3 regions of the Streptomyces sp. NPDC088762 genome follow, and region 3 is predicted to be linked to each of the others. Evidence: riboswitches for the same ligand, from Rfam matches in the RefSeq annotation. Region 3 holds a riboswitch; each other region holds the start of a gene.
What was found. Region 3 has a riboswitch for cobalamin ahead of ACIP5M_RS16250 (prenyltransferase/squalene oxidase repeat-containing protein). Riboswitches for the same ligand answer to the same signal wherever they lie in the genome.

Region 1 (5,704 bases), on a different contig from region 3:
GGCCAAGCCGTTCATTTCGCCGCGTTAAGCTCGTCTGTCGGACAAAATCCGCGCAATCCGCCCTACCCGGCACGATCCGCCTCTCCTGCCCCCTCCCACCCCACGAGCAGACAAGGGAGTCCGCCAGTGGCCATCTCCGTCTTCGACCTCTTCTCCATCGGCATCGGCCCGTCCTCCTCCCACACGGTCGGCCCGATGCGCGCGGCGCGCATGTTCGTCACGCGGCTGAAGAAGGACGGTGTCCTCGCCCAGACCGCGTCCGTCCGCGCGGAGCTGTTCGGCTCCCTCGGCGCGACCGGACACGGCCACGGCACCCCCAAGGCGGTGCTGCTCGGCCTGGAGGGCCACTCGCCCCGCACGGTGAACGTGGAGACGGCGGACGACGAGGTGGAACGCATCCGCAAGAGCGGCCGCCTGCGCCTGCTGGGCGCGGAGATAGGCGACGTCCACGAGATCGCCTTCGACGAGCCGAACCAGCTGATCCTGCACCGTCGCCGCTCGCTGCCGTACCACGCGAACGGCATGACGCTCTTCGCGTACGACGAGGCGGGCGCCCCGCTGCTGGAGAAGACCTACTACTCGGTCGGCGGCGGTTTCGTCGTCGACGAGGACGCGGTCGGCGAGGACCGGATCAAGCTCGACGACACGGTGCTGAAGTACCCCTTCCGCTCCGGTGACGAGATGCTGCGCCTGGCGAACGAGACCGGCCTGTCGATCTCCTCGCTGATGCTGGAGAACGAGAAGGCCTGGCGCACGGAGGAGGAGATCCGCGAGGGCCTCCTGGAGATCTGGCGGGTCATGCAGTCCTGCGTCTCCCGCGGCATGTCCCGGGAGGGGATCCTCCCCGGCGGCCTGCGCGTCAAGCGCCGGGCGGCCTCCACGGCGCGCCAGCTGCGCACCGAGGGCGACCCGATGATGCACCGCAGCGAGTGGACGACGATCTACGCGATGGCGGTCAACGAGGAGAACGCGGCGGGCGGCCGGGTCGTGACCGCCCCGACGAACGGCGCTGCGGGCGTCCTGCCGGCGGTGCTGCACTACTACGTGAACTTCGTGCCGGGCGCGGACGAGGACGGCGTGGTCCGCTTCCTCCTCGCCGCGGGCGCGATCGGCATGCTGTTCAAGGAGAACGCCTCGATCTCCGGCGCCGAGGTCGGCTGCCAGGGCGAGGTCGGCTCCGCCTGCTCGATGGCGGCCGGCGCCCTCGCCGAGGTGCTGGGCGGCACCCCGGAGCAGGTCGAGAACGCCGCGGAGATCGGCATGGAGCACAACCTCGGCCTGACCTGCGACCCGGTCGGCGGCCTGGTCCAGATCCCCTGCATCGAGCGCAACGGCATGGCGGCCGTCAAGGCCGTCACCGCCGCCAAGATGGCCATGCGCGGCGACGGCAGCCACAAGGTCTCCCTCGACAAGGTCATCAAGACCATGAAGGAGACCGGCGCCGACATGAAGGTGAAGTACAAGGAGACCGCCCGCGGCGGTCTCGCGGTCAACGTCATCGAGTGCTGACGCCGCTCGCGCGGTGGTCGTAGGCGGTGGTACTACGCGGGGGCCCGGCGCGCGCCGGGCCCCCGCCGCATCCCGGGGCTACTTCCGGAGCTCCTTGAGGCACGCCCTGGCGAAGCCGTCCACGGCCGCGTCCAGCGCCTTGAGGCTCTCGGGGGTGGGAGGGGTGTGCGCCTCGGCGGTCACGGTCACGTCGAACAGCAGGTTGCTGTCCCGGACGTGGAGCTCCCGTACCTGCCGCAGGTCGGCCGGCTTGTCGTAGCCGAACCGGAAGGCCTCCTTCCCGACCTTCTCCACGGGGACGAGACCGCTGTCCGCGATGTCCTTGCCGACGTTCTCCCGGTCCTTGGCGTGGATGTCCTTGGCGAAGTCGACGCTCTCGGTGAAGGCGAAGTCCAGCTCCACCTTCACGTTCTTCCACGTGGCCGGGCCCGTCTCGACGAGCGGCTGTACGCACGTGAACCCGGGCGCACCCCCTCCGGACCGCCCGGCGCGGTCCGCGACCTCCTGCCGCGCCCCGAGCGGATCCGCCAGCTTCCCGTACGGCATGTCGTTGCAGATCTCATCCGTGGCCACCCACGGGTAGCCGCCCTTCCCCTCCTGCGACACCTCCCGCTCCTCCCCGTCACCGCACCCGGCGACCGCCAGGGCGAGGACGAGGGCGCCCAGGACATGACGTGACGATCTGAGACGAGGCGTCTGCTCTCCCCTGTGGCACGGCCGCTTCCCACCCGCCCACACTGCCACCTCGACGGCGGCCCGTACCGGCGATCGCCCACTTCCCCCACCGCCCGCGGCCAACCCGTCCGCGCGGGGTGCAACCAACGGGTGTGCCGGGAATGTCCTAGATGGTGACACCAGTCCCCGTCTCTCGAGAATCGAGGGGACGTCATGAACCACCCACGCCGCCGGCAGGTCACCGCCCTGGCCACGGGCGTTCTGCTCACCGCCGGGATCGCGCTCGCCGCTCCGGCCGCCACGGCCGGCGCCACCGACAGCCGCGCCCGCACCACCCGGACCCCGCTCGTCGTCAATGCCCGCTGGGGCGGACACTGCACGTACGACCGGATCGTCATCGACCTGCGGGGACACGTTCCCCCGGTCACCGTCACCCCCGTCTCCCGGCTCGTCTACGACGGGTCCGGCAAGCCCGTCCCGCTCGCCGGGGCGTTCTTCCTGCAGATCCGCCTGCATCCCGCCGCCGCTCACGATGACGACGGCAGGAGCGTCTACCGCGGGCCGAAGCTCATCACGATCGATCTGCCCCGGCTCAAGGGTCTCGCCCTCACCGGCGACTTCGAGGGGTACGTCACCTTCGGCGCCGCCTTCGGGTCCAAGCCGGCCTTCAGCACCCACAAGCTGCACCACCCGGAGCGGTTCGTCCTGGACGTCGCGCACCGGAACGTCTGCTGCTGAGGGGCCGGACGGCTCAGCGGTGCTCGGGGTTGGGGAAGTCGAAACGGCAGCCGGCGTCCCACAGCGAGCGCTGGTTGCCGTGGGCCGGGATCCCGCCCGACCGCTTGAGGAGGGCGGCCAGGTGCATGAGGTTCCATGACATGAAGGTGGTGTTCCGGTTGGTGAAGTCGTTCTCGGGGCCGCCCGAGCCCGGGTCGAGGTAGGAGGGCCCGGGTCCGGCCTCGCCGATCCAGCCGGCGTCGGCCTGCGGCGGGATCGCGTAGCCGAGGTGCTGGAGGCTGTAGAGGACGTTCATGGCGCAGTGCTTGACGCCGTCCTCGTTGCCGGTGATCAGGGCGCCGCCGACGCGCCCGTAGTAGGCGTACTGGCCCTGCTCGTTCAGGAGCGAGGAGCAGGCGTAAAGCCGCTCGATGACCTGCTTCATCACGGAGCTGTTGTCGCCGAGCCAGATCGGGCCGCACAGCACGAGGATGTCGGCGTCCATGACCTGGCTGTAGAGGACGGGCCACTGGTCGCTCTCCCAGCCGTGCTCGGTCATGTCCGGCCAGACGCCCGTCGCGATGTCGTGGTCGACGGCGCGGATGAGCGAGGTCCGGACGCCGGCCGACTCCATGACCGCGCGGCTCCTGTCGATCAGCCCCTCGGTGTTGCTGGGCTCCGGCGAGCGCTTGAGCGTGCAGTTCACGTAGAGGGCGGTCAGGTCCGGGTACGAGTAGTCGGCAGCCACGCCCCCAGCCTGTGCGCGGCGGGGCCGCGCCGCCACCGGGCCGCGCCCGTACGGGTGCGCGTCTGCGGGCGCGCCCGTACGGAACAGCGCGGCGGTGCGCGACAGCCGGTTCCGGGCAGTCACGGACAGGGGGAACTCCCGCTCCGGAGGGGGCCGTTGGTGCCGAAGGCGGCACGGTGATTCCGCGGAGTGACCATTAAGTGGAATCCGGCCACCGTTCGGCGCGTTTGGGGCGGGTTGTTACCGGTCCGCGCGGCCGACTAGGGTCATCGGGCCTTGGTGTTCGGGAAACCGGTGGGAAACCGGTGCGGCCCTCGCCACTGTGATCGGGAAGTCCGGCTCCATTCTTGCGGGAAGCCACTGGGCCCGCGCGGGAGACCGCACGGCCCCGGGAAGGCGGAGTCCGGGCATCAAGACCCGTGAGCCAGGAGACCGGCCAGGGCGCGTCGTCCATCCACGAGGTGCTGGAGAGGTCTCCCCACTCATGCATATAGCCGAGGGCTTCCTGCCCCCCTTGCACGCGGTCGCCTGGGGCGCCGCGTCCGCTCCGTTCGTCGTCCACGGCGTGCGCGCCCTCACCCGCGAGGTGAAGGCCAATCCGGAGAGCACGCTGCTGCTCGGAGCGTCCGGGGCGTTCACTTTCGTACTGTCCGCGCTGAAGATCCCTTCCGTGACGGGCAGCTGTTCCCACCCCACCGGCACGGGGCTGGGGGCGATCCTCTTCCGGCCGCCGATCATGGCCGTCCTCGGCACCATCACCCTGCTCTTCCAGGCGCTGCTGCTGGCACACGGCGGGCTCACCACCCTGGGCGCCAACGTCTTCTCGATGGCGATCGCCGGCCCCTGGGCGGGCTACGGGATCTACCGGCTGCTGCGCAAGGCCGGTGTGCCGCTGCTGGTCACCGTGTTCTTCGGCGCCTTCTTCGCCGACCTGGTCACCTACTGCGTCACCTCCGTCCAGCTGGCGCTGGCCTTCCCCGACGCGGCCACCGGATTCACCGGCTCGCTCCTGAAGTTCGGCGAGATCTTCGCGCTCACCCAGATCCCGCTCGCGGTCAGCGAAGGCCTGCTGACCGTGCTCGTGATGCGGCTGCTGATGCAGTCGAGCAAGTCGGACCTGGTCCGGCTGGGCGTCGCCAAGCTCACCCCGGGTACGTCGAAGCAGGAGGCGACGGTCTGATGTCCAGGAACGCAAAGATCAACACCCTGCTGCTGCTCCTCGTCGCGGCGCTGGCCGTGCTCCCGCTCGCGCTGGGGCTGGGCGAGGGCAAGGAGGAGCCCTTCACCGGCGCCGACGGGCAGGCCGAATCGGCCATCACCGAGCTGAAGCCGGACTACGAGCCGTGGTTCTCGCCGCTGTACGAACCCCCCTCCGCGGAGATCGAGTCGGCGCTGTTCGCCCTCCAGGCGGCCCTGGGCGCGGGCGTGCTCGCGTACTACTTCGGCGTCCGCAGGGGCCGCCGCCAGGGCGCGGCGGCGGCAGCAGCGGCCGCCGCGGCGCCGTCCCCCGCGGAGTCGTAGGCGGTGCTGCCGATCGACGCGGCCGCCCACAGCAGCCGCTGGCGCCGCCGCCACCCGCTGGAGAAGGCCCTGCTGGGGATCGGGCTGACCGTCACCGCGGTGTGCCTGCCTCCGTGGCCGGGCGGGCCGCTGGTCGCCGCCGCCACCCTGGCCGTGCTCCTCGGGCCCGCCGGGGTGGCCGGGCGGCAGCTGTGGCGGGCCTTCCGGATCCCGCTCGGCTTCTGCTTCACCGGGGCGCTGCCGCTGCTGTTCGCGGTGGGCGGGCCCGACGGGTTCGTCGCACTGGCCCCCGACGGGCCCCGGCAGGCCGCGGAGCTGCTGCTGCGCACCTCGGCGGCCTCGCTGGGCGTGCTGCTGTTCGCCTTCACCACCCCCGTCTCGGACGTGCTGCCGCGGCTGGTCCGGGCGGGGGTGCCGGCCCCGGTGGTGGACGTGGCCCTGGTCATGTACCGGATCGGCTTCCTGCTGCTCGACTCCCTCGCCCGCGTACGCCAGGCGCAGGCGGCCCGCCTGGGCACCACCGGGCGGGCCGCG
Region 2 (5,704 bases), on a different contig from region 3:
GTCATGCACACGTTCTTGAACTACCTCGTCGTCCTCGCCGTCGCCGCCCTCCTCCTCGGCCCCTCCCTGTACGGAGTGGCCCGTGAACGCAGGATCGACCGGCAACTGCGCGGAGCAGCTGCCGGCCGATCGAAGGCCCGAAGGGCTCAGAAGTCCTCGTCCAGGTCGACCGTGCCCTCGACCGCGACCTGGTAGGCCGACGGCCGGCGCTCGAAGAAGTTCGTCAGCTCCTGGACGCCCTGGAGCTCCATGAAGGAGAACGGGTTCTGCGAGCCGTAGACCGGCGGGAAGCCGAGGCGGACCAGGCGCTGGTCGGCGACGCACTCCAGGTACTCGCGCATCGACTCGGTGTTCATGCCCGGCAGGCCGTCACCGCACAGGTCGCGGCCGAACTGCAGCTCCGCCTCCACGGCCTCCTTCAGCATGTCGGTCACCTGCTGCCGCAGGGCGTCGTCGAAGAGCTCGGGCTCCTCCTTGCGGACCGTGTCCACGACCTCGAAGGCGAAGTTCATGTGCATGGTCTCGTCCCGGAACACCCAGTTGGTGCCGGTGGCCAGGCCGTGCAGCAGGCCGCGCGAGCGGAACCAGTACACGTAGGCGAAGGCACCGTAGAAGAACAGGCCCTCGATGCACGCCGCGAAGCAGATCAGGTTCAGCAGGAATCGGCGGCGGTCGGCCTGCGTCTCCAGCCGGTCGATCTTCTCGACCGAGTCCATCCACTTGAAGCAGAACTGCGCCTTCTCGCGGATGGACGGGATCTCCTCGACCGCGTCGAAGGCCGCCGCGCGGTCGTCCGGGTCGGGCAGGTAGGTGTCGAGCAGCGTCAGGTAGAACTGGACGTGCACGGCCTCCTCGAACAGCTGGCGCGACAGGTACAGGCGCGCCTCCGGGGAGTTGATGTGCTTGTAGAGCGTCAGCACCAGGTTGTTGGAGACGATCGAGTCGCCCGTCGCGAAGAACGCGACCAGGCGGCCGATCATGTGCTGCTCGGCCGGCGTCAGCTTGGCGAGGTCGGCGACGTCCGAGTGGAGGTCGACCTCCTCCACGGTCCAGGTGTTCTTGATCGCGTCCCGGTAGCGCTCGTAGAAGTCCGGGTAGCGCATGGGGCGGAGCGTGAGCTCGAAGCCCGGGTCCAGGAGGTTCTTGTCGGACTGGGTGGTGCTCATTACTGGCAGGCCTCGCAGGACTCGGGGTTCTCAAGGGAGCAGGCCAGCGCGTCGGCGTCGACGGCCTGCGGGAGCGCCACCGGGGTGGCGGCCTGTGCGGCGCGGGCGATCTTCGTCGCCGGGCGCGAGCGCAGGTAGTACGTGGTCTTCAGGCCCTGCTTCCAGGCGTACGCGTACATCGACGACAGCTTGCCGATGGTGGGCGTCTCCAGGAACAGGTTCAGCGACTGCGACTGGTCGAGGAACGGGGTGCGGGCCGCCGCCATGTCGATCAGACCGCGCTGCGGGATCTCCCACGCCGTGCGGTACAGCGCGCGGACCTCGGCCGGGATCCAGCCGAAGCCCTGGACCGAGCCGCTGGACTCGCGCAGCGCCTCGCGGGTCTGCGCGTCCCACACGCCGAGCTGCTTCAGCTCCTCCACCAGGTAGCCGTTGACCTGGAGGAACTCACCGCTCAGCGTCTCGCGCTTGAAGAGGTTGGAGACCTGCGGCTCGATGCACTCGTACACGCCCGCGATCGAGGCGATCGTCGCCGTCGGGGCGATGGCGAGGAGCAGCGAGTTGCGCATGCCGCTCTTCGCGACGCGGGCGCGCAGCGCCTCCCAGCGCTCGGGCCAGTTCAGCTCGACCTCGTAGTGGTCCGGGTGCAGGACACCGCGGGCGGTGCGGGTCTGCTCCCAGGCCGGCAGCGGGCCGCTGCGCTCGGCGAGGTCGCAGGAGGCCTCGTACGCGGCCAGCATGATGCGCTCGGAGAGCTTGGTGGACAGGGCCTTCGCCTCGGGGGAGTCGAAGGGCAGCTTCAGCTTGAAGAAGACGTCCTGGAGGCCCATGGCGCCCAGGCCCACCGGGCGCCAGCGGGCGTTGGAACGGCCCGCCTGCTCGGTCGGGTAGAAGTTGATGTCCACCACGCGGTCGAGGAAGGTGACGGCGGTGCGGACGGTCTCGTCGAGGCGCTCCCAGTCGATCTCGCCGTCCACGACGAAAGCGCCCAGGTTGACCGAACCGAGGTTGCAGACGGCCGTCTCGCCGTCGTTGGTGACCTCGATGATCTCGGTGCACAGGTTCGAGGAGTGCACGACCGTGCCCGGCTCGGCGGTCTGGTTCGCCGTGCGGTTGGAGGCGTCCTTGAAGGTCATCCAGCCCTGGCCGGTCTGCGCGAGGGTGCGCATCATCCGGCCGTACAGGTCGCGGGCGGGCATGGTCTTGCGGGCCAGGCCGTCCGCCTCGGCCTTGCGGTAGGCGGCGTCGAACGCGTCGCCCCACAGGTCCACCAGCTCGGGCACGTCGGCCGGGGAGAAGAGGGACCACTCGGCGTCGGCGTTCACGCGGCGCATGAACTCGTCCGGCACCCAGTGGGCGAGGTTCAGGTTGTGCGTACGGCGCTGGTCCTCACCGGTGTTGTCGCGGAGCTCCAGGAACTCCTCGATGTCCGCGTGCCAGGTCTCCAGGTAGACGGCGGCGGCGCCCTTGCGGCGGCCGCCCTGGTTCACGGCGGCGACGGAGGCGTCGAGGGTCTTCAGGAACGGGACGATGCCGTTGGAGTGGCCGTTGGTGCCGCGGATCAGCGAACCACGGGCGCGGATGCGGGAGTACGAGAGGCCGATGCCGCCCGCGTGCTTGGAGAGCCGGGCCACCTGGTGGTAGCGGTCGTAGATCGAGTCGAGCTCGTCCAGCGGGGAGTCCAGCAGGTAGCAGGAGGACATCTGCGGGTGCCGGGTGCCGGAGTTGAAGAGCGTGGGGGAGGACGGCAGGTAGTCGAGGCGGCTCATCAGCCGGTACAGCGAGGCCACTTCCTCGACGGCCCCGACGGACTCGTCCGCGGCGAGACCGCAGGCCACGCGCAGCATGAAGTACTGCGGGGTCTCGATGACCTGGCGGGTGATCGGGTGGCGCAGCAGGTAGCGGCTGTGCAGGGTGCGCAGGCCGAAGAAGCCGAAGCGGTCGTCGGCGCCCTCCGCGAGGGAGTGCTCCACCAGCGAGTCCAGGCGGCTCGCGTGGGCCCGTACGAACGCGGCCGTGCGGTCGGCGATGAGCCCCTCGCGGTGGCCGACCTCGACGGAGGCCGAGAAGGAGGTGGAGCCCTGGCCGGCGGCCTCGTCCCGCACGGCCAGCGTCAGCAGCCGGGCGGCGAGCCTGGAGTAGGCCGGGTCCTCGGAGATCAGACCGGCGGCGGCCTCCGTGGCCAGCCCGCGCAGCTCGGCCTCGTCGGCGGCGGAGCTGCGGCCGCGCAGCGCGGCGGCGGCGACCCGGCCGGGGTCGGTGTCGGGGAGGTCGGCCGTCAGCTCGGTGAGGGTACGCAGCAGCGTGGCCCCCGGGCCTTCGGTGGTGTCGCCAGAAGCGGACTCGGCGCGCGGTGCGGAAGGCGCGATGGTCACGGCGGGAGCTCTCCCTCGCTCGGCCCGGCCGTCGGCGGGCAGGGCGCGGGGAGGCGCATGCGGGCGTGCCGAAGGCGCGTACACCGCATGGCGTCCACCGGCCCAACCGCGAGGCCCGGACGTGTCGGCACCCGGTTCGGTCGAGCCGGGCGCGCTGTCGGCAGGTCTTCGGACTTGCGTGTGCACCCATGGGTGTACTTCATACCGTTGCGGGACAGTTCCGGATTCGCACCGGATTCCCCTGCGGCGACAGCAGCCATGAGCATACATGTGGGGGGCGGTTGACGCGCGACCCCCCACATGTTGTGTCGGCCCGCTACTGGTTCGGTACTCCCAGCTGCATCGCGTAGGTCAGCAACGGCACCGTGGGGACGGGCGACCAGTCCCGCTCGGGGGTCCGTGCGAAGCCCAGCCGTTCGTAGATCCGGTGCGCGGCGGGGCTCTGGGCCTGGGTGGAGAGCACCAGGCGGGTCACGCCCTCGATGGCCTGCGCCCGCTGGACGCAGGCCCGCACCAGGGCCTCGCCGACGCCCCGGCCGCGACCGGCACGTGCCACCGCAAGCATCCGGAATTCGGCCTCGCCGGGCCCGGCGATGTCGGCCATGCGGCTGCCGGGCGGGGCGAAGGTCACACCGCCCAGCAGTACGCCGTCCAGCGTGGCGACGAGCACCTCGGCGTCGGCGGCCCGGCCGGCGACGTCGCGCAGCGCCCGCTCGTAGGAGTCGTCCTCGTTGTGGTCCAGGAGCCCGTCGTCGAGGTAGGCCTGCGCGGTGATGTCGCCCAGCTCGGCGTAGTCGTCGGGTACGGCTGTTCTGATCACGATGTCCATGCGGCCGAGTGTGCCGGACGGGTGTCAGGGTCCGGCGCTACCGTCGGAGACAGCACCGTCGAAGAAGGTGAGCGAGGCATGACCGTGATGCCCTACCGGCCCCACATGTTGACCGAGGACTTCGAGGCCGTGGCGCGGATAGCGGCCCGCGAGCGGGAGGGGACGCGGCTTGAATTCATCGACGGGGTAATCAGGAGCAAGGCCATGCCGGACGGCGACCACCAGATGATCATCCAGTGGCTCACGCGGATCTGCATGCAGTACCGGCCGGAGCTCTGGTTGCACGGGGGGCAGGGGATCAAGGCCCAGGAGTACCGGGAAGGACGGGCCATTCCGGACGCGGTGCTGGCGCCTTCCAAGGCGTTCGCCGGCCAGGGAGACTGGGTGGACCCCGCCCCCATCCTCATGGCGGTCGAGGTGCCATCCTGGGACTCCGATACCCACCGGCGCGACCGCGTCGAGAAGCCCCGAGCCTACGCCGAGACCGGGATCCCGGTGTACCTGCTGATCGACCGGCACAAGTGCGAGGTCTCCGTCTACAGCGAACCGAACGGGCAGCGGTACCAACTGGTTCACACCGTGCCGTACGGCAAGGACGTCGAACTGCCCGACCTCGTCGGCATCACCCTCCAGACCGAAGTCCTCAAGGACTGGGTGCGCTGAACCCGAAGGCCCCGCCGCGTGCAGCGGCGGGGCCTTCGGTATGGATGGTGCTCAGCAGCAGCGGAAGCCCTCGCGGGGGTCCGCCTCGCGGGCGTCGGTGCGGGCCCGTTCGAACTCCCGGCGGCTCGGGACCTCCGCGTCCGGGTCGTGGGAACGGGCGTGGGCGACGTACCGGTCGTAGGCCGCCTCGCCCGAGAACTCCCGTACGTAGTACCGGGCCCGCGCCAGTGCGCCGCGCAGGCTCATGACGCCGCCGGTTCCTTGACCCGTCCACCGCCCGAGTCCAGGCCCGCCGCGGCGAGTTCCGCCTTCTCCTGCGCGGTCGGGATCAGCCCGGCCGGAGCGATGATCTTGGACTCGGTCCACGGGACCTCGGAGAGCTTCACGGACTCCGGGCTGCTGATGGCCTTGAGGCAGGTCCGGGCCGCGTCGGCCAGCACGATGACGATCAGGATGGCGAACAGCGCCGACAGCGCGCCGTCCACCGTGGCGTTGGTGACCACGGTGTGCATGTCGTCCATGTTCTTCGCGGGCGGCAGCACCTTGCCCGCGTCGATCCCGCCCTGGTACTTGTCGCGCTGCGCGAAGAAGCCGACCTTCACGTCCTCCGAGAAGATCTTCTGGTAGCTCGCCGTGAGCGTGACGGCCACGTCCCATGCCAGGGGAACACC
Region 3 (5,704 bases):
CGGGCGGGGTCAGGACGCAGTCGTCCTGCTCCGGCGTCGGGTACTGCTTGCCGCCCTGGTGCCCGCTGTAGCCGATGCGGCAGATAAAGGCCGGGCCGTCGTGACCGGTGCCGGTGGTGGCCCAGCCGCCTTGGTTGAGGAGTTCGTACCCGGTGGTGGGGGTCGTACCGCAGGAGCGGTAGACCGGCCCGCCCCAGTGACTGAAGTCCACGGCCAGGACGACCCCCGAAGAGGTGGTGCACTGGCCCATCGGCTGCGGGGCCGCACTGGCAGGTGACGTGGTGGCGGTCAGTGCGGCCAGGCCGAGCCCGGTTGCCGTGGCAAGGCGGCCCATGGTGCGTGCGAACCGGTTGCTCACTGGTGCGCCCCCTTGGTCGTGCGGCGGGTACGGGCGGCGCGCACGCATCCGTAGCCGAGAGCGGTGAGGAGTACGGCCGCCCCGCCGATGCCGATCACCTGCGTACCGGTGTGGGCGAGCCCGCCGCCCCCTCCCCCGTTGCCGCCGGATCCGCCGCCGTTCTCGCCGGGAGTGACGATCCTGGGAGTGGTCGGCGTGCCCGAGGGTCGGGCCGTCCCGGTGGGGGTGGGCTGCGGGGTGGTGCCGTCGAGGCTGCGGGTGAGGGTGCCGAAGGAGGTGCCAGTGGCGCCGCCGACGGCCTGGGTGGAGGCACGCAGGTCGGATCCGGGCTGGGCGTCCTTGGCGATGTTGAAGCCGCCGTCGGCGTTCTGCTGGGAGGTGAGGAAGGCGAGGGCCTTGGTGATCTGCGCCTTGTACTTGGTGCTGTCGAGGGACAGGCCCTGGACGGCCAGTGCGGCGGAGTTGACCGAGTTGCCGGAGGCCCCGGGGAAGCCGCCGTCGGGCTTCTGCTGGGTCGCGAGCCAGGCCAGGGCCTTGTCGACGGCCGCCTGGGACTGCTGGTCGGGCAGGAGGTCGAGGGCCATGGCAGCGATCGCCGTGGAGTCCACTTCCTCCGTGCTCGGCTCGCCGATCAGGCTGACCCAGCCGCCGGACGGCTGCTGGAGGCTCTTGAGGTAGGCGATCGGCTCGGCCGCTGCGGCGTTGTCGCCCGCCCGGACCTGGGCGATGACGCCCAAGGACTGGGAGAAGACGGAGGTGGCGTTGGTGTAGGCGCCCTTGTCGGCGCAGGAGCGATCCGGGGCCGGGGTCTTGGCCGGGCACACGGCCTTGGCGAGCGCGGTGATCAGGTCCTGGCCGCCGAAGTTGCGGGGGTCACGGCCGACAGCTTCGGCGAGCACCGCCGCCTTGCCGAGGGAGCCACCCCCCGCATACTTGGTCCCGATGTTGGTCCACTTGTCGAGGGTGCGGCCGGTGCCGTCCTTGCCGCCGTGGTCGAGGAAGTCGACGATCCCGCGCAGGGCCGCGTTGTCAGCACCGGTGGCGGCCAAGGCGTACGCGCCGTCGATGGTCAGGCCGAAGTCCGCGAAGCCGGTGCCGGCGGTGCTCTCGTAGTAGTGGCCCTGCATGAGCCGCTTGGGGTCGGTGAGGTAGGCCGATCCCTTCGTGAGGTCCGGGCCGCCGTCGGGTCGGGGCGTCGGGCCCGTTGTGGGGGTCGGGCCGGTGGTGGGACCGGTCGACGAGGGTGAGGGCTCCGGCTTCTTGGTGGTCAGCATGACCAGGTCGCTCTTGGCACCCGCAACGACGGCGGGCACGGTGGCGAACAGCAGCGGGTCGGTGCCGCCAGCCTCGAAGGCGAAGGCACCGCCCGGCAGCTGCTGCTTGGACAACCAGGAAACTGCCGCGTCCGCCCGGTCGGCGTCGCCGAGGTATCGCAGGGCCTGGGCGCCGAAACCCGTGGCGTACGCGCTGCCCACCGTGCCGTACGAGGCGGCGGGCAGGCCACCGTCCGCGAGCTGGACCTTCTTCAGGTACGCGCGTGCCTTGCCCACCGCCTCGTCGTGCCCGCCGGCCCGCTTCAGGGCGAGGGCGGCAAGGCCGGTGGCTCCGGGCTCGCTGTCGCACCAGTCGCCACGGCGGATGAGCATGCTGGTGAAGCCGCCGTCCTCGCACTGCATGTCGGTTAGCCGTGCCACCGCGTCGGCCGGGGGCCGCACGTCGGCGCCGAGCAGGGCGATGACGGCCAGGGCCTGGCCCTCGGCCTGGCCCGTGGTGGTGGGGAAGTCGCCCTTCACGGTGCAGCCGGGGGCGGGTGCGGGGGCATCAGAGCCGCTGGCGCAGAAGTACTTGACGAGGTCACCCAGGAGGTCGTGGCCTGCGAACGCGCGCGGGTCGCCGCCGGTCGCCTCTGCCACAAGGGCGAGCCTGGCCGCGGCAGCAGTCTCCGGTGACTGGTCCTTGCCGGTCGGGTAGGCGTAGGCATCGGTGTGCTCCGGCCGGGCGAGGAAGGAGGCCGCCTTGGCGGCCACGGGGCTCTTCGCATCGGCCGCGGCGAGGGCGAGGGCGGACTCGGCGGTCAGGAGGTAGTTGGGCGTGGTGGAGCCCTCGTCGACGATCCGTTCGCCGTCCTTCAACTGGCCGGTGATCCAGCGGGTGGCCGCCGCCACGTCGACGGCGCCGGGCGGGACGACGGGGCCGGTGGGTTCGGTCGGCTTGGGCGAGGCCCCGCCGCCGGCGCGGACGTCGTTCGGGGTGAAGGTCGGCTTGCCGGTGCTGCCGCCGACGTCCGTTCCGCCGAAGACCCAGGCGTCCACGTCGCCCGGCTTGGGGGTGCGGGCCATCGCGCCGAGCGGGCTGTAGGTCCAGTTCTTCTGCCCCGGAGAGGCGATCCAGTAGGACCAGTAGGCGGATGCCTGCGGGGTCAGCTCGCAGGGTTCCTTGTCCGGGGTTGGGTACTGCGTACCGGAGTTGAATGCTCCGAAGCCGATCCGGCAGACAAAGCCCGGGCCGTCGTGGACCGTGCCCGTTGTGCTGAACCCTGCTTCATGGAGCAGTTCGTAGCCGGTGGTCGGCGTCGCGTCACAGCCGCGCTCCACCTTGCCACCGAACGGGCCGAAGTCGACGGCCACGATCGCGCCGACCGTCGCCGTGCAGTCCTTCACCGGATCGGCGCTCGCCGTGGTAGCCGGCGTGAGGAAGGCGATGATGCCGCCGGATACGAGGAGGACGACCGCCATCAGGGACAGCAGCCTCTGTCTGGTGCTCGTGTGCCGGATCGGCCGGTGTTCGGTCTCCACCCGCTGCCCCCTCGTCCGTGCCGGGCGGGCGTACGGCGGGGTACGTGGCGAAACGCCCCGTGCGCGAGCGCGCAGGGGCGGTGACGACCACGCCGCAGTCCACGACGGCGTTCTTCGTTCGGTGTCCCGGGCCACAGGCAATCCGGCTCGCCCGGGACGGGTGCCGGGCCTACGGTTGCGGGTCAGCGCCGGAATTCGACCGGCTTCCCCTGGGGCTGAGTACGTATCAGCCGTCATGGAACACGGCTGCGACAACGCCGTCAAGGTGGGCTGCGTCTCATCAACTGGGGGCTGTTGGCCCAGGGTTGCCGCACGCTGGCGGACCCTTGATCACTCGGGTAGCGTCCTGGGCGCCACATGGGGGAATCCGGTGAGAATCCGGGGCTGACGCGCAGCGGTGTGGCACGGCAGACGCCGTGCCGAGCCCGAATGCCCGTGCGGTGACGAAGCATCAGGAAGCCGTACCACGCGTTCCGGACGGCGGCCCCTCCCCCGGTCGCGCCGTCGTACGGCCTGCCATCAGGGACGAGGTCGGTCGGCGTCCGCCGATTCCAGGAGCAGGCCATGAACCGTTCCCGTACCTCCCGCCGTCTCGCGCTCGCGGCGCCCGCCGCACTCGGGGCCCTCGCGCTCACCGTCCTGCCCGCCTTCGCGACGTCGACTCCGGCGCAGATCGCCACGTCCAAGACCAACGGTGTGGCGTACCTCAAGTCCCTTCAAGCAGCGGACGGTTCGTACGCCGGGTCCGGACTGTCCAACGAGTGGGCGTTCAGCGCGTTCGCCGCCGCGGGCACGGCGGTCGTCGACGTCGCCCCGGGCGGGGACACGACAAAGAACGCGCGGACCGTCTACCGCAACCTGCTCTCCACGGCGAGCTGGCCCTCGGCCTCCCCGGTCGTCACCGACTACGAGCGCGGCACGCTGAACGCCTACGCGGCCGGCATCGACCCGGCCCGGATCTCCGCCTCGCGCAACCTCATCGCGAACATCTACTCCTACTGGCAGACCGCCGAGCCGGGCTACTTCGGTCCCTCCTCCAACTTCAACGGCACCGTCTTCGCCGCCCTCGCCCTCGGCGCCAAGACCCAGGCCGGCGGCGCCCGAGTGCCCCAGTCGCTCACCGACTCCCTCGTCGCCCGCATCCGCGCCAACCAGCACAATGACGGCGGCTGGCAGTACAGCAAGGCCGAGGGCAACCCGACTGCCCTCGCCACCGCCGGTGACATCGACATGACCGGCGCCGCCATGGCCGCTCTGTGCGCCTCCGGCGTCCCCAACACCGACACCGACGTGGTCCAGGCGAAGAACTTCCTCAAGAGCAAGCTCGTCACCACCTCGGGCGCCTTCAACTCGATGTACGGCGTCAACACCAGCTCCAACGGCTGGGCGGTAGCCGGCCTCAACGCCTGCGGTATCAACCCCCAGACCGGCGACTTCCTCACCACCGCCGGGAAGACCCCGATCGACTTCCTCATCGCCAACCAGTACAACCCCGGCGGTGGCTTCAAGTACAAGCCCAGCGACACGGCCCCGTCCGCCTACGCCTCCATCGACTCGCTCCGGGCGGTCGCCGGCGGTGGCTTCACCTCCGCCCCGCCCGTCCCGGTGACCCCCGGGGCGCCGCAGTGGGTCGCGCAGTCGGCGTTCACCGCAGGTACGGCCACCAAGCTGGCACTTACCGTCGACGACGGTGCGGGCAACCTGAAGGTCTGCTCGGTCTCCTTCACGCCGACCGGCACGACCAGCACCCTCGGCGACGTCCTGAACTCCGCGATCGGCTCCGCCACCCCGTCGGGCTGCGTCACGAGCGTCACCCCGTCCTCCGGTACCGGCACCATCACGGCCGTCAACGGCAAGGCCAACAGCGGCTCCAACACCTGGAAGGTGAGCGTGGACGGTTCCGCGTTCGCCGGCGCCACCCGCGACAAGGTGATCAACGTAGGTGACACCATCGCGCTGCGCTGGGGCGCCTGATCCATATGCCGGGCGGGGTCCGCGGCTGCGCACCCCGCCCGCCAGTGCGACGCGTTCGGATCAGAAGGACGTCCAGACGAACGACACCTGGTCGCCGGCGTTCAGCTTGAACTGGCAGCCGCCGACCGGGGTGGGCGTGCCATTGACGGATATGTTCCAGTAGGCGGAGCCGCCGCCGCTGACGTTCTTGATGGTGTCGACGGAGAAGTCGTCGAACGAGGCGTACCAGGTGCCGTCCCAAGCGAAGTAGTTGAGACGGGCGGCGTCGTCCAGGGCCGCGGTCGGGGTGGGAACCTTGCTCGGGTTCGCCCCGCCGTTGGTCCCGTCGCACTTGTGCGTGCCGCCGGTGGCGGTGGTCACGTCATGACCCTTGGTCGTGATCTTGCCCTGGAACAGCAGGCCGTCGGGGCCCTGCACCGTGAGATTGACCTTGACAGGGACGTTGGTGTTCACCGGCTTGGCGTGGGCGACGGCCGGGACGGCGGTGAGGCCGGTGAGGGCGAGGCCCAGGGCGGCCGTCGTAACGGCGGCGCGACGGGTGAGGCTCAGGCGCATGGGGTGGCCTTTCTGACCGGTC

Region 1: it holds a riboswitch for cobalamin, as region 3 does, so the genes downstream of both, ACIP5M_RS18985 (energy-coupling factor ABC transporter permease) here and ACIP5M_RS16250 (prenyltransferase/squalene oxidase repeat-containing protein) in region 3, are expected to answer to the same signal.
Region 2: it holds a riboswitch for cobalamin, as region 3 does, so the genes downstream of both, ACIP5M_RS19530 (ribonucleoside-diphosphate reductase subunit alpha) here and ACIP5M_RS16250 (prenyltransferase/squalene oxidase repeat-containing protein) in region 3, are expected to answer to the same signal.

Annotation. Positions count from the first base shown of each region.
Region 1 is NZ_JBIVKT010000007.1:223,271-228,974, reverse strand. Features, by position in the region: gene ACIP5M_RS19005 (L-serine ammonia-lyase) at 127-1,509, shown strand; gene ACIP5M_RS19000 (hypothetical protein) at 1,588-2,115, opposite strand; gene ACIP5M_RS18995 (hypothetical protein) at 2,398-2,922, shown strand; gene ACIP5M_RS18990 (flavodoxin family protein) at 2,936-3,649, opposite strand; cobalamin riboswitch at 3,910-4,105, shown strand; gene ACIP5M_RS18985 (energy-coupling factor ABC transporter permease) at 4,134-4,829, shown strand; gene ACIP5M_RS18980 (energy-coupling factor ABC transporter substrate-binding protein) at 4,829-5,170, shown strand; gene cbiQ (cobalt ECF transporter T component CbiQ) at 5,174-5,704, shown strand, end outside.
Region 2 is NZ_JBIVKT010000008.1:28,075-33,778, reverse strand. Features, by position in the region: gene ACIP5M_RS19540 (hypothetical protein) at 4-195, shown strand; gene ACIP5M_RS19535 (ribonucleotide-diphosphate reductase subunit beta) at 147-1,166, opposite strand; gene ACIP5M_RS19530 (ribonucleoside-diphosphate reductase subunit alpha) at 1,166-3,541, opposite strand; cobalamin riboswitch at 3,683-3,817, opposite strand; gene ACIP5M_RS19525 (GNAT family N-acetyltransferase) at 3,858-4,370, opposite strand; gene ACIP5M_RS19520 (Uma2 family endonuclease) at 4,449-5,033, shown strand; gene ACIP5M_RS19515 (YbdD/YjiX family protein) at 5,085-5,279, opposite strand; gene ACIP5M_RS19510 (carbon starvation CstA family protein) at 5,276-5,704, opposite strand, start outside.
Region 3 is NZ_JBIVKT010000006.1:28,125-33,828, forward strand. Features, by position in the region: gene ACIP5M_RS16240 (hypothetical protein) at 1-358, opposite strand, end outside; gene ACIP5M_RS16245 (prenyltransferase/squalene oxidase repeat-containing protein) at 355-3,153, opposite strand; cobalamin riboswitch at 3,290-3,362, opposite strand; cobalamin riboswitch at 3,473-3,609, shown strand; gene ACIP5M_RS16250 (prenyltransferase/squalene oxidase repeat-containing protein) at 3,718-5,127, shown strand; gene ACIP5M_RS16255 (DUF4430 domain-containing protein) at 5,188-5,682, opposite strand.